One region of the Xenorhabdus sp. KJ12.1 genome, then DNA from elsewhere that is predicted to be linked to it. Evidence: predicted binding sites of a transcription regulator. Region 1 holds the regulator's gene; each other region holds the start of a gene.
The links. Region 1 encodes CRP, which controls carbon source genes, mostly activating them, when cyclic AMP is high. Its sites were predicted from a motif close to ATGTGANNNNNNTCACAT; they were not measured.
Positions count from the first base shown of each region.

Region 2: a site for CRP is predicted at 1,679-1,696, ahead of focA (formate transporter FocA). Genes of this name have one in related genera too.
Region 3: a site for CRP is predicted at 1,540-1,557, ahead of msrB (peptide-methionine (R)-S-oxide reductase MsrB). Genes of this name have one in related genera too.
Region 4: a site for CRP is predicted at 1,273-1,290, ahead of AACS92_RS18550 (CidA/LrgA family protein). Genes of this name have one in related genera too.

Region 1 covers NZ_CAWNQH010000116.1:44,734-47,950, reverse strand. Annotated here, with positions in the region: gene ppiA (peptidylprolyl isomerase A) at 1-368, shown strand, start outside; gene AACS92_RS19175 (aminodeoxychorismate synthase component II) at 676-1,251, shown strand; gene crp (cAMP-activated global transcriptional regulator CRP) at 1,453-2,085, opposite strand; gene AACS92_RS19165 (phosphoribulokinase) at 2,492-3,217, opposite strand, start outside.
Region 2 covers NZ_CAWNQH010000060.1:51,391-54,607, reverse strand. Annotated here, with positions in the region: gene ycaO (30S ribosomal protein S12 methylthiotransferase accessory factor YcaO) at 1-1,426, shown strand, start outside; gene focA (formate transporter FocA) at 1,765-2,616, shown strand; gene pflB (formate C-acetyltransferase) at 2,677-3,217, shown strand, end outside.
Region 3 covers NZ_CAWNQH010000001.1:28,905-32,121, forward strand. Annotated here, with positions in the region: gene pncA (bifunctional nicotinamidase/pyrazinamidase) at 1-487, shown strand, start outside; gene AACS92_RS00145 (YeaC family protein) at 612-893, opposite strand; gene msrB (peptide-methionine (R)-S-oxide reductase MsrB) at 1,015-1,422, opposite strand; gene gapA (glyceraldehyde-3-phosphate dehydrogenase) at 1,764-2,759, shown strand; gene AACS92_RS00160 (D-hexose-6-phosphate mutarotase) at 2,942-3,217, shown strand, end outside.
Region 4 covers NZ_CAWNQH010000105.1:172,214-175,430, reverse strand. Annotated here, with positions in the region: gene metG (methionine--tRNA ligase) at 1-1,202, shown strand, start outside; gene AACS92_RS18550 (CidA/LrgA family protein) at 1,342-1,821, shown strand; gene AACS92_RS18545 (CidB/LrgB family autolysis modulator) at 1,815-2,510, shown strand; gene cdd (cytidine deaminase) at 2,671-3,217, shown strand, end outside.

The DNA of each region.
Region 1 (3,217 bases):
TCCATCGTGTCATCCCCGGCTTTATGGTTCAGGGAGGCGGCTTTACAAAAGATATGAAGCAGAAAGCAACCAAAGCCCCTATCAAAAATGAAGCTGATAATGGGTTGCGTAACCTGCGTGGCACGATAGCAATGGCACGTACCGCAGATAAAGATAGTGCAACCAGCCAGTTTTTTATCAATGTGGCGGATAATGCCTTCCTTGACCATGGTCAGCGTGATTTTGGTTATGCTGTTTTTGGTAAAGTCGTAAAGGGGATGGATGTGGTTGACAAGATTTCTCAGGTCAAAACAGAAAATGTTGGTCCTTATCAGAATGTTCCGGTTAAACCAATAATGATCCTCTCTGCTAAGGTGGTTTCTCAGTAACTCTGATGGGAAAACCGCGTTTTTTATCTGTAAATTAGAACATCGGCGGTATTTGCCTGTTATTACACTTTTCCGAAGTGTCAGGCCTTTAAAAATACCGTCTCTCCCTCAATTCTTTTTCATCACTCCTGCAATCATGGTTCACTCCGCTGGTCGCCGACCCTATTTTAAAGTAGCTTATGTGGTATGATGAGTGTCCTGCTATCGTTGACGTTGATTTACCTGATTTTACCGTAATACATAACGCACAGTGCCCAATAGGGCAAAGCAATATATAAAACTATAAAAATCAGTAGGATGTGATCCTATGCTATTAATAATAGATAACTACGACTCTTTTACATTCAATTTATATCAATACTTTTGTGAGTTAGGGACGCGTGTTTTAGTTAAACGTAATAATGAGCTACAGCTTGAAGATATCGAAGAGCTGGCACCGACCCATTTGGTGATCTCTCCGGGGCCCTGTACGCCGGATGACGCTGGGATCTCACTGGAGGCTATCTCTCATTTTGCCGGGAAATTGCCGATTCTGGGCGTGTGTCTCGGGCATCAGGCGATTGGACAAGCCTTTGGTGCGAGTGTTGTTAAAGCTCGTGAAGTCATGCATGGTAAAACCAGCTTAATTCACCATAATCAGCAGGGTGTATTCAAAGGATTGAACCGACCGCTGACAGTAACCCGCTACCACTCTTTAGTTGTTGCGGCAGAAACATTACCGGCTTCTTTTGAAGTCACCGCATGGAGTCAACATGATGGTAATGTGGATGAAATAATGGGAATACGTCACCGTACTTTACCTCTAGAAGGCGTGCAGTTTCATCCGGAAAGCATTCTGAGTGAACAGGGGCATGACTTACTGAATAATTTTCTGAAATACTAACGAAAACTATTTAATTCCTCTTTCGGCTATTTTTCATATCAGCTTTTGTGTAATACCCATAATCAGGTTATGGCGCTTAATTTATTTATGCGTCTGCGGGTTTCATTTCTTAGCAGGGGAATGAAGGGAGCTGAGTGATGAAAAACAAAAAGCCAGTGCGCGATGGGATGCACTGGCCTAATTCAAGCGCGATTTCAGGAACTAACGTGTTCCGTAAACGACAATAGTTTTGCCGTGCGCAGAGATCAGGTTTTGATCTTCCAGCATTTTCAGAATGCGACCGACTGTTTCACGGGAGCAACCGACAATTTGCCCGATTTCCTGACGTGTAATTTTGATTTGCATACCGTCAGGATGAGTCATTGCATCAGGCTGTTTAGCCAGATTCAGCAATGTTTGGGCAATGCGGCCTGTAACATCCAAAAATGCAAGGTTTCCTACTTTTTCTGACGTTGTTTGTAAGCGGCTTGCCATTTGAGCAGATAAACGCATTAAAATATCAGGATTAACCTGAATTAACTGGCGAAATTTCTTATAGGAAATTTCAGCCACTTCACAGGCGCTTTTAGCTCGCACCCATGCTGTACGCTCTTGCCCTTCTTCAAACAATCCAAGTTCACCAATAAAATCCCCCTGATTTAAATAAGAGAGGATCATCTCTTTACCTTCTTCATCTTTTATTAGAACAGCAACTGAACCTTTAACAATATAGTAAAGCGTTTCTGCCTTCTCACCTTGATGAATAAGCGTGCTCTTGGATGGATATTTGTGAATATGGCAGTGTGACAAAAACCATTCAAGAGTAGGGTCTGTTTGTGGCTTGCCGAGAACCATTCGCTTTATCCTCTGTTGTTATTTCCGCCTTTATGGTCAGAGAAACAGATCGTTTCTCATCAGGCTGGCTTTATAAAGTCAATAGATTAACATATTAACTTGCTGAAAAACTGACAAGCAGGAATTTTATATGGAAATCTCAGGGTATCAGCATGTCGATGCATTGCTCCGAGCCCATAAAACTTGCCCGTTTCACGTGTAGCACTGTTTGTAACACAGGAAAAGGATTATGTCTCCTCCTGTATCGCTTCAGCATATAAAACCAGTTAACAAATAGCCAGAATTCTATTTGAAAAGCCTGATTTACTACATTTTCATTTATAAATGAGTGAATAATTGATGTTTTATCACAGGTAACATTATTTTTTGTTACCTGCATTATCGATAAATAAATAGCGGGCAATATTTAGGATATTTTTTTGCCTTCAAGTAATTGCTGAACTAACGGCGCCATAATTAACTCCATTGCCAGCCCCATTTTACCACCCGGAACAACGATAGTATTTATACTGGAAATAAACGAACCTTGGAGCATTGCCAGTAAATAAGGAAAATCGATTTGGCTTAAACCGCGGAAACGAATAACGATAAAGCTTTCGTCTAAGGAGGGAATTGCCTTGGCAGAGAATGGGTTGGAGGTATCGACTGTAGGAACACGCTGGAAATTGATGTGAGTGCGGGAAAACTGGGGCGTAATATAGCGGATATAATCGTCCATTGAACGTACCACAGAATCCATCACAGCTTCCCTTGAATGTCCGCGTTCGCTGGTATCACGAATGAGCTTCTGTATCCACTCAAGGTTAACGATGGGAACAACACCAATCAGCAGATCCACATGGCTTGCGACATTATGCTGTGGAGTGACAACACCACCGTGTAATCCTTCATAAAATAGCATATCGGTGTTTGATGGTAGTGGCTCCCACGGGGTAAACGTACCCGGTACCTGATTGTAGGGAACAGCTTCATCATACGTATGCAGGTACTTCCGCCAGCGGCCTGTGCCTGTTTCGCCATAATCAGAAAATGCTTTTTCCAGCATCTGGAAATCATTCGCTTCTGGGCCGAAATAGCTGATATGCCGTCCTTGTTCTTTTGCTTTACGTATTTCTGCGTCCATTTCGGGACG
Region 2 (3,217 bases), on a different contig from region 1:
GGAAGATGATTCCCTGCCAGCAGGTATTCTGGACGAACATCTGCACCGTTTTTACAACCCGGATAATGAACTTTATGCCAGCCAGCTGGTTGATTTACAGTCCGGTAATGAAGAACGTGGGATCTGTGCCCTGCCTTTTACCCGTCAGTCTGATAATGAAACTGTCTATATCCCAATGAATATTGTTGGGAACCTGTATGTTTCAAATGGCATGTCAGCCGGTAATACCAAGAATGAAGCCCGTGTTCAGGGGCTGTCCGAGGTATTCGAACGTTATGTGAAAAACCGCATCATCGCAGAATGCATTAGCCTGCCTGAAATTCCGCAGACTATCATGGATCGCTATCCCGGCGTTGTAGCATCAGTCAATAAATTACAGGAAGAAGGCTTCCCGCTTTATTGCTACGATGCTTCTCTGGACGGTCAGTTCCCGGTTATCTGCGTTGTTCTGTTTAACCCGAATAACGGTACCTGTTTTGCTTCTTTTGGTGCTCACCCTGAATTTGGCGTTGCACTGGAGCGTACCGTCACTGAGCTTTTACAGGGCCGCAGCCTGAAAGATCTGGATGTCTTCACAGCACCTACTTTTGATGATGAAGAAGTTTCTGAGCACACTAACCTTGAAACCCATTTCATTGACTCAAGCGGAGCAATCAGCTGGGATCTGTTCAAACAGGATGCTGATTACGAATTTGCCGACTGGAATTTCAGTGGTACAACCGAAGAAGAATTTGCAACCCTGATGGGCATTTTCAATACTCTGAGTGCCGAAGTCTATATTGCTGACTATGAGCATCTTGGTGTTTATGCCTGCCGTATTCTGGTACCGGGGATGTCAGATATTTATCCGGTTGAAGATTTGCACATTGCTAATAATACGATGGGAACTCACCTGCGTGATACCATTCTGGCCTTACCGGATAGCCAGTGGCAGCCTGAAGAGTATCTGGCGTTTCTTGAGCAGATAGACGAAGAAGGGCTGGATGATTTTACCCGTGTTCGCGAATTGTTAGGGATCGCCTCAGGTAAAGACAATGGCTGGAGCAATTTAAGAATTGGTGAACTGAAATCTATGCTGGCGCTGGTTGGTAATGATCTGGAGCAAGCTCTGATCTGGGTTGAGTGGACACAAGATTTCAACTCTTCTGTCTTCACCGCCGAAAGAGCAAATTATTATCGCTGCCTACATACATTGCTGCTATTAACCCAGGAAGAAGATCGTAACCCAAGCCAGTATTATCAGGCATTTGTCAAAATGTATGGCCAGGATACAGTTGATGCCGCCTCTTCAGCTCTAACTGGTAAAAATTGTTTCCACGGGCTGTGGTCTGTCGATTCAGAATTAAAAGCATTACCAGCTCATCAGGCATTATTAAATGCTTATGAAAAACTACAAAAAGCTAAACGCACTTTTTGGTGTAAATAATCTGAAATATATAAACTGTTAAATTAATGCTTATTAATTAACAAAAGTAAAAATCAGGTTAAATTGAATTTTATTTAAAATAACAAATAAATGACAATTTAACCTGTTATTTTACCTTTCGTCTATTTCACACCAAATTCCTTATATAAAATTTTTTTATAAATTTTAAAAAATATTTTTAATTTAAAAATCAATTTGTTAGAATCGAAAAACGTTATTTAGCTAGTCATATATCACTGAACTTTCAATTTAATATGATCCATATCAAATTCATGTCAGTGTCCGTTTGTTACTATCATTACGTGCTATAATTAACCTAAGATAAAGAGAGTGTTAGTATGAAAACTGACGACACTTTTAACCTATTTCCACCTGCTGTAATGGCACAAATTGCTGATGATAGTGGTGTCTATAAAGTCAACAAAAATCCAGCAGTGACTTATTTATCAGCAATTATGGCTGGTGTATTTATTTCCATTGCATTTGTTTTTTATATTACGGCTACAACAGGAACTTCTTCTATTCCCTATGGCTTAGCAAAATTAACCGGTGGAGTATGTTTCTCTTTAGGGCTGATGCTGGTCGTCGTATTTGGTGTAGACCTCTTCACTTCCACAGTGTTAACTATTGTTTCGAAAGCAACCGGCCGTATTACCTGGTCACAAATGTTCAAAAACTGGCTGCACGTTTATATCGGTAATCTGATCGGTGCCCTGTTCTTTGTCACCTTGATGTGGCTGTCAGGCCAATATGCCGTTGCCAATGGTTTCTGGGGGCTGAATGTATTACAGGTCGCTGACCACAAAATGCACCATACTTTTGTCGAGGCTTTGTGCTTAGGCATTCTGGCTAACCTGATGGTATGCCTTGCCGTCTGGATGAGCTACGCAGGCCGCAGCCTTATTGATAAATTATCTGCATTAATTCTGCCAATTGGTATGTTCGTTGCCAGCGGCTTTGAACACAGCATTGCTAACATGTTTTTAATTCCTTTCGGGATTATTATTAAAGAATTCGCTCCAACTGAGTTTTGGGAAAAAGTCGGAGCAACACCAGAGCAATTTCCCCAACTGACAATTTCAAATTTCATTACTGATAATCTGATCCCTGTAACGATGGGTAACATCATCGGCGGTTCGATATTGGTTGGGTTAACTTACTGGTTCATTTATTTACGTGGCAGCCGCTGATCTTCATTTGCTTCCACACCCAATTTTTTACAAGTTCTACTGTTAAAAGGTAAAAATATCATGTCCGAGTTAAATGAAAAATTCTCCGTAGCATGGCAAGGCTTTAACGAGGGTAACTGGCAGAATGAAGTCAATGTTCGTGACTTTATTCAGAAAAACTATACTCCGTATGAAGGTGATGAATCATTCCTTGCGAGTGCCACAAAAGCGACAGATATTTTGTGGGAAAAAGTCATGGAAGGTATCAAAATTGAAAACCGCACTCATGCGCCGGTTGATTTTGATACTAACGTTGCGTCTACAATAACCTCCCATGATGCTGGTTATATTGAAAAAACTCTGGAACAAATTGTTGGCCTGCAAACTGAAGCGCCTCTGAAACGTGCCATTATCCCATTCGGCGGGATCAAAATGGTTGAAGGTTCCTGCAAGGCATATGATCGGGAGCTGGATCCGAAACTGAAACAAATTTTTACTGAATACCGTAAAACTCACAATCAGGGTGTGTTTGATGTTTATACCCCTGATATTCTGAAATGCCGTAAATCAGGTGTATTGACAGGTCTGCCAGATGCTTACGGTCGTGGTCGTATCATCGGTG
Region 3 (3,217 bases), on a different contig from region 1:
GGACTGGCACCCGTCTAATCATATGAGTTTTGCAGTAAATTCAGGCCAGCCAGTTGGTGAATTAGGTGTGCTAAACGGTATCCCTCAAATATGGTGGCCTGTACATTGTGTACAGGGGCAATCAGGCGCAGCTTTCCATCCAGCCTTAAACCAAGCTGCTATCCAGGAGATTTTCCGTAAAGGTGAAAATCCACAGATAGACAGTTACAGCGCATTTTTCGATAACGATCGTAAAAATGCAACCCGATTACATGGCTGGCTATCAGAGCAACATATCAATCGCCTGCTTATTCTTGGTATCGCTACCGATTACTGCGTAAAATTCACCGTATTAGATGCCTTAGCACACGGGTATGAAACTTACGTTATTACGGAAGGCTGCCGGGGGGTTAATATTCACGCGGATGACAGCCAGCAGGCTATTGAGGAAATGGCAGCTAAAGGTGCCAAATTTATTTCATTGAAGGAGATAGCTGCCCTTTTTTAACGTACCAAGCATAAAAATATTTTTAAACCGCTGACCACTATAACTACATATCCTAAATCAGATTAGCCTCGTTCTTTATTCTCAATCAATAGGGAGAACGAGGCTACCGATTTAATCTACTGGCTCATTCTTCTGATTGCGGCTTCAATCTGGCAACCATCTCTGACTGAAACATTGCTTTCAGTTCTTGTTTACTTTTTACGGCAATTTGGCCATCGGTGCCAATCGTCATATGTTCCGGATCGTGATTATGTCTGGCTTGCCAAAGCATGACCATTTGCAGGCTATGCTCTTTTTGCTCTGGTGTTAATGGAACACCATCCTGCCATTTCCCTAATTCGACAGCCTGAACCAGTCGCTGGTAAATCTCAGGTGTCATGGCAGAAAGTAAATCATCTACATTCATCGGTATTTCCTTAAGGCTATTATTTCCTTAAAACTATATACTAACATCTCTGGCTGAATCGATTCTATATCACTTGCCAATTCGCATCATATTTGGTCAAAAAACGTCGCCACTTATCATATTAACCGGCGGTTTCTTCTCCTGAGTCTTCATCAATGAAGCGTAACGCAGCCGAATTAATGCAAAAACGCTCTCCTGTAGGTTTAGGGCCATCAGGAAAAACATGCCCCAAATGTGCCTGACAATGGCTGCAACGCACCTCGATCCGATGCATACCATAAGAATAATCATCAATATAATTAATGGATTTATCATTAATCGGCTGATAAAAACTTGGCCACCCACATCCGGAATCAAATTTTGTGTCGGAAACAAATAGTGGCTGAGAACAGCACAGGCAATGATAAATACCACTTTTTTTGTTGTGCAACAGTTTTCCTGAAAATGGCGGCTCTGTACCTGCTTCTTGCGTCACATAACGCTGCATTTCACTGAGCTGCTCAAGAGGAGAAGAGATATCTTTAGCCATGATAACCACCTTTTAAGGCCAGTATTTTCAACAAAAGGTACCGAAAACAACAAAAAGCAAATATTAAACTGTTAAATCGCATTTTAACCCATTCAACATGATGATTTACTTTACTAATTGTGATAAATCTCACATATCTCATTAATGGTAACTTTAAATATCTCCTTATACCCCGATAATGGTGAGCGTAAAGATTGTTACAGTTGTACAACGGATATCCAGATAGTGGTTTTTAAATTGATCTTTTTCAATTGTTGACACGATTCCGCTTGACGACTGGCAAGATTTTGGTAACTTTAGAAACAACTTTTAATTCACTAAAAAATAGCTGGTGGAATACTATGACTATCAAAGTAGGTATTAACGGTTTTGGTCGTATTGGCCGTATTGTTTTCCGTGCTGCACAAGAGCGTTCTGACATTGAAATCGTTGCAATCAATGACCTGTTAGATGCAGATTACATGGCTTACATGCTGAAATACGACTCAACCCATGGCCGCTTCAAAGGTACAGTTGAAGTTAAAGACGGTCATCTGGTTGTTAACGGCAAAACCATCCGCGTTACATCTGAAAGAGACCCAGCTAACCTGAAATGGAACGAGGTAGGTGTTGATGTTGTTGCTGAAGCAACCGGCATTTTCCTGACTGACGAAACTGCGCGTAAACACATCGCTGCCGGCGCGAAAAAAGTTGTCCTGACTGGTCCTTCAAAAGACGATACCCCAATGTTCGTTATGGGTGTTAACCACAGCGCTTACGCAGGTCAAGACATCGTTTCCAACGCATCTTGCACAACTAACTGCCTTGCTCCACTGGCTAAAGTTATCAACGATAAATTTGGCATCGTTGAAGGTTTGATGACAACTGTTCACGCAACAACAGCTACTCAGAAAACTGTTGATGGCCCTTCTGCAAAAGACTGGCGTGGTGGCCGTGGTGCGGCACAAAACATCATCCCATCTTCTACCGGTGCTGCAAAAGCAGTAGGTAAAGTTATTCCTGAACTGAACGGCAAACTGACTGGTATGTCTTTCCGTGTACCTACTCCTAACGTTTCTGTTGTTGACCTGACTGCCCGTCTGGAAAAACCAGCAACTTATAAAGAAATCTGTGAAGCAATCAAAGAAGCTGCTGAAGGCGAGTTGAAAGGCATTCTGGGTTACACTGAAGATGACGTTGTATCCACCGATTTCAACGGCGAAAAACTGACTTCTGTCTTCGACGCAAAAGCAGGTATCGCACTGAACGATAACTTTGTAAAACTGGTTTCTTGGTATGACAACGAAACAGGTTACTCAAACAAAGTTCTGGATCTGGTCGCACACATTTCTAAATAACTGAACCTGTCTACCTTATAAATTTCAGGTTGCAGACAACAAAATCTCAACCTGAAAGATAACAGGTATAATCATTGTTCAATAAGCCACCTTTTACGGTGGCTTTTATTTTACCACTCTTTCACAATAAGCTATTCTTGCCTTCATTAACCATCAATACAAGTTTATATAAGGTCATGATGATGCTTGATAAAATTTTCTCTTTGCCAATTGTAAAGCAGATATCTCCTCATATCAGTCAACGGGATATTGATGGATTTCCATTAATTGTGATTAGTCACCCGAAAGTCCGCAGCGCAATCAGTATTCAGGGTGCGCACCTTATGGCGTGGCAGCCCAGTGGTGAAAAGCCAGTATTATGGTTAAGCAATAATACAAAATTCCGTGCAGGAACAGCCATCCGTGGTGGTATCCCCATCTGTTGGCCGTGGTTTGGGCCTCAGGACACGCCGAGTCAT
Region 4 (3,217 bases), on a different contig from region 1:
ATTTTGACGAATTCTGGAAAAAAGATTCTAAAACTGATCTGTACCACTTTATCGGTAAAGATATCGTCTATTTCCACAGTCTGTTCTGGCCTGCTATGCTGGAAGGCAGTAATTACCGTAAGCCAACTAATGTGTTTGTTCACGGTTACATTACTGTCAACGGCACAAAAATGTCGAAATCCCGCGGAACTTTCATCAAGGCGGAAACGTATCTTAAACATCTGGATGCAGATTGCCTGCGTTATTACTACGCTGCAAAACTCTCTTCCCGTATCGATGATATCGATCTGAATCTGGAAGATTTCGTTCAGCGCGTTAACAGTGACATCGTAAACAAAGTTGTTAATTTAGCTTCGCGTAACGCCGGTTTCATCAATAAACGTTTTGGTGGCAAACTGGCAGATAGGCTTGCTGATCCTGCTTTGTATCAAAAATTTGTCGATGCGGCACAGGGAATTGAAGAAGATTTCACTAATCGCGAATTTGGTAAGGCGATACGTGAAATCATGGCGCTGGCAGATCTCGCCAACCGTTATGTTGATGAACAGGCACCGTGGGTTATCGCGAAACAAGAAGGCCGCGACGCCGATCTTCAGGCTGTCTGCTCAATGGGCATCAACCTGTTCCGCGTCCTGATGACTTACCTGAAACCAATTCTTCCGGGACTGACTGAACGTGCAGAAGCATTCCTGAATACTGAACTGACTTGGGATGGAATTTCACAGCCACTGCTGAGCCATAATGTTTCACCATTTAAGGCACTGTTTAACCGTATCGAAATGGCTAAAGTTGAAGCTATGGTGGCGGATTCCACAGAAAGTATTAAGCCACAAAAAACCGTGACAGGCCCTCTGGCTGATGATCCTATTCAGGATACCATCACATTTGATGACTTCGCCAAAGTTGATATGCGTATCGCATTAATTAAACAGGCTGATTTTGTTGATGGTTCAGATAAGCTGCTGAGATTAGTTCTAGACCTTGGCGGTGAAACTCGTCAGGTCTTCTCTGGTATTCGCTCAGCGTATCCAGATCCGAAAGCACTGGAAAATCGCCTGACGGTTATGGTTGCTAACCTTGCCCCGCGTAAAATGCGTTTTGGTATTTCAGAAGGTATGGTGATGGCAGCAGGTCCCGGCGGAAAAGAAATTTTCCTGTTAAGCCCGGATAGCGGTGCCCAACCGGGTATGCAGGTTAAATAATTACCCGCATAATCTGGCGAAAAATACACAATAAAAGTAAAAATGCGGGTTTTTTAAGCCCGCATTTTTTATGTGACGTGTAGCACATTTACAATATTAGTCGTATGATAACCCTCTTTATATTGAGGAATTATATGCTATGTCTTTCCTGAACGTGTTGCTGCTCGGCTGGCAATATCTGCGCGCATTTTCATTGCTCTATTTATGCCTCATTGTCGGAAACTTCACCTCAGCACACCTCCCCTTCTCTCTTCCCGGCAGCATCATTGGCTTACTTTTTCTGTTCTGTTTACTGTCACTCCAGATTATCCCCGCTCATTGGGTAAAACCGGGCTGTAATTTATTGATGAAAAATATGACTCTGCTCTTTTTACCTATCGGGGTTGGTGTCATGCAATATTATCCACAACTCAGCCAACAGATAGTTCCGATTGCCCTTTCCTGCATTATCAGTACCGTTATTGTCATGATTACCGTCGCTTACAGTTCTCACTATATCCATCGCGAACGGAGCATTATTGGCACCCACCAGGAAGATCAACGATCACAAGAAAAACCTCTACAAAATAAACCATCACAAACAGAGCTTTCACAACAGGAAGGAAACAAAAAATGCTAAGCCATATCTGGTGGTCACTCCCATTAACTCTGTCTGTCTTTTATGTTGCCAAAAAATTAGCCGTTCGACTCAAATTCCCTATTTTCAATCCATTATTGATATCAATGGCGGTTATTATTCCTCTGCTGTTGTTAACTCACACGCCTTATCAGCACTATTTTGCCGGTAGCGAAATATTGAATGATTTATTACAACCTGCCGTTGTTGCTCTGGCCTTTCCGCTGTACGAACAACTCCACCAAATCCGGGCTCAGTGGAAATCTCTCATCAGTATCTGTTTTATCGGCAGTATCACTGCAATGATAACCGGCACAGCTATCGCTTTATGGGCAGGAGCCACACCTGAAATCGCGGCTTCAATATTACCGAAATCAGTCACAACGCCTATCGCTATGGCTGTGGCTCATTCCATTGGTGGTATTCCGGCAATCAGTGCTGCCTGTGTAATTGCTGTCGGTATTCTGGGTGCCATTTTTGGTCACAATCTGTTTAATGTATTGAAGATTAAAACTAAAGCCTCCAGAGGTCTGGCAATGGGGACAGCTTCCCATGCCGTCGGGACAGCCCGATGTGCAGAAATAGATCATGTGGAAGGGGCATATAGTTCACTGGCACTGATGACTTGCGGAGTTATTACTTCGCTGGTGGCACCGTTTTTGTTTCCTGTGCTACTACACCTGTTTAGCTAGTAATAATCATCAGAAAACTCGTTCAGATAGTAAAAATTTGACATAAGTTACTAAAATAATATTTTTGTTACAGAAATTTCATGAATTATATGGCATGCATCACATTACAAACCTGAGCACTCATCCTAGAATAACCTTTAATTAATTTGGAGATTATTTTATGCAAGCTCGTTTTCATGCTATCTGGTCAGAAATCACGCCTGAATTGCAAAAGGCGTTATTGCCCTATATTGGTAATGACGATTTTCCAGCTATGCTGACAGCAGAGCAGGTGGAGTCAATTAAGCAGACCTGTGGCCTTGATGATCATGCACTGGCACTGGCCCTGCTACCACTCGCTGCGGCCTGTGCCATTTCCCCTATCTCAAACTTTCATGTTGGTGCTATCGCACGGGGAGAGAGCGGCAACCTCTATTTTGGCGCAAATATGGAATTTACAGGTGTTGCATTGCAGCAAACTGTTCATGCCGAACAATCAGCCATCACTCATGCCTGGTTACGTGGCGAGAAGAAACTGGTATCCATCACCATTAATTACTCTCCCTGTGGTCACTGCCGACAGTTTATGAATGAATTAAACAGCGGAACACAGCTGGAAATCTGTTTACCTGATCGCCCACGCCTGACACTGGCCGATTATCTGCCAGAAGCATTTGGCCCACGTGATTTATCTGTCACTCAATTTCTGCTGGATAACACTCACCACG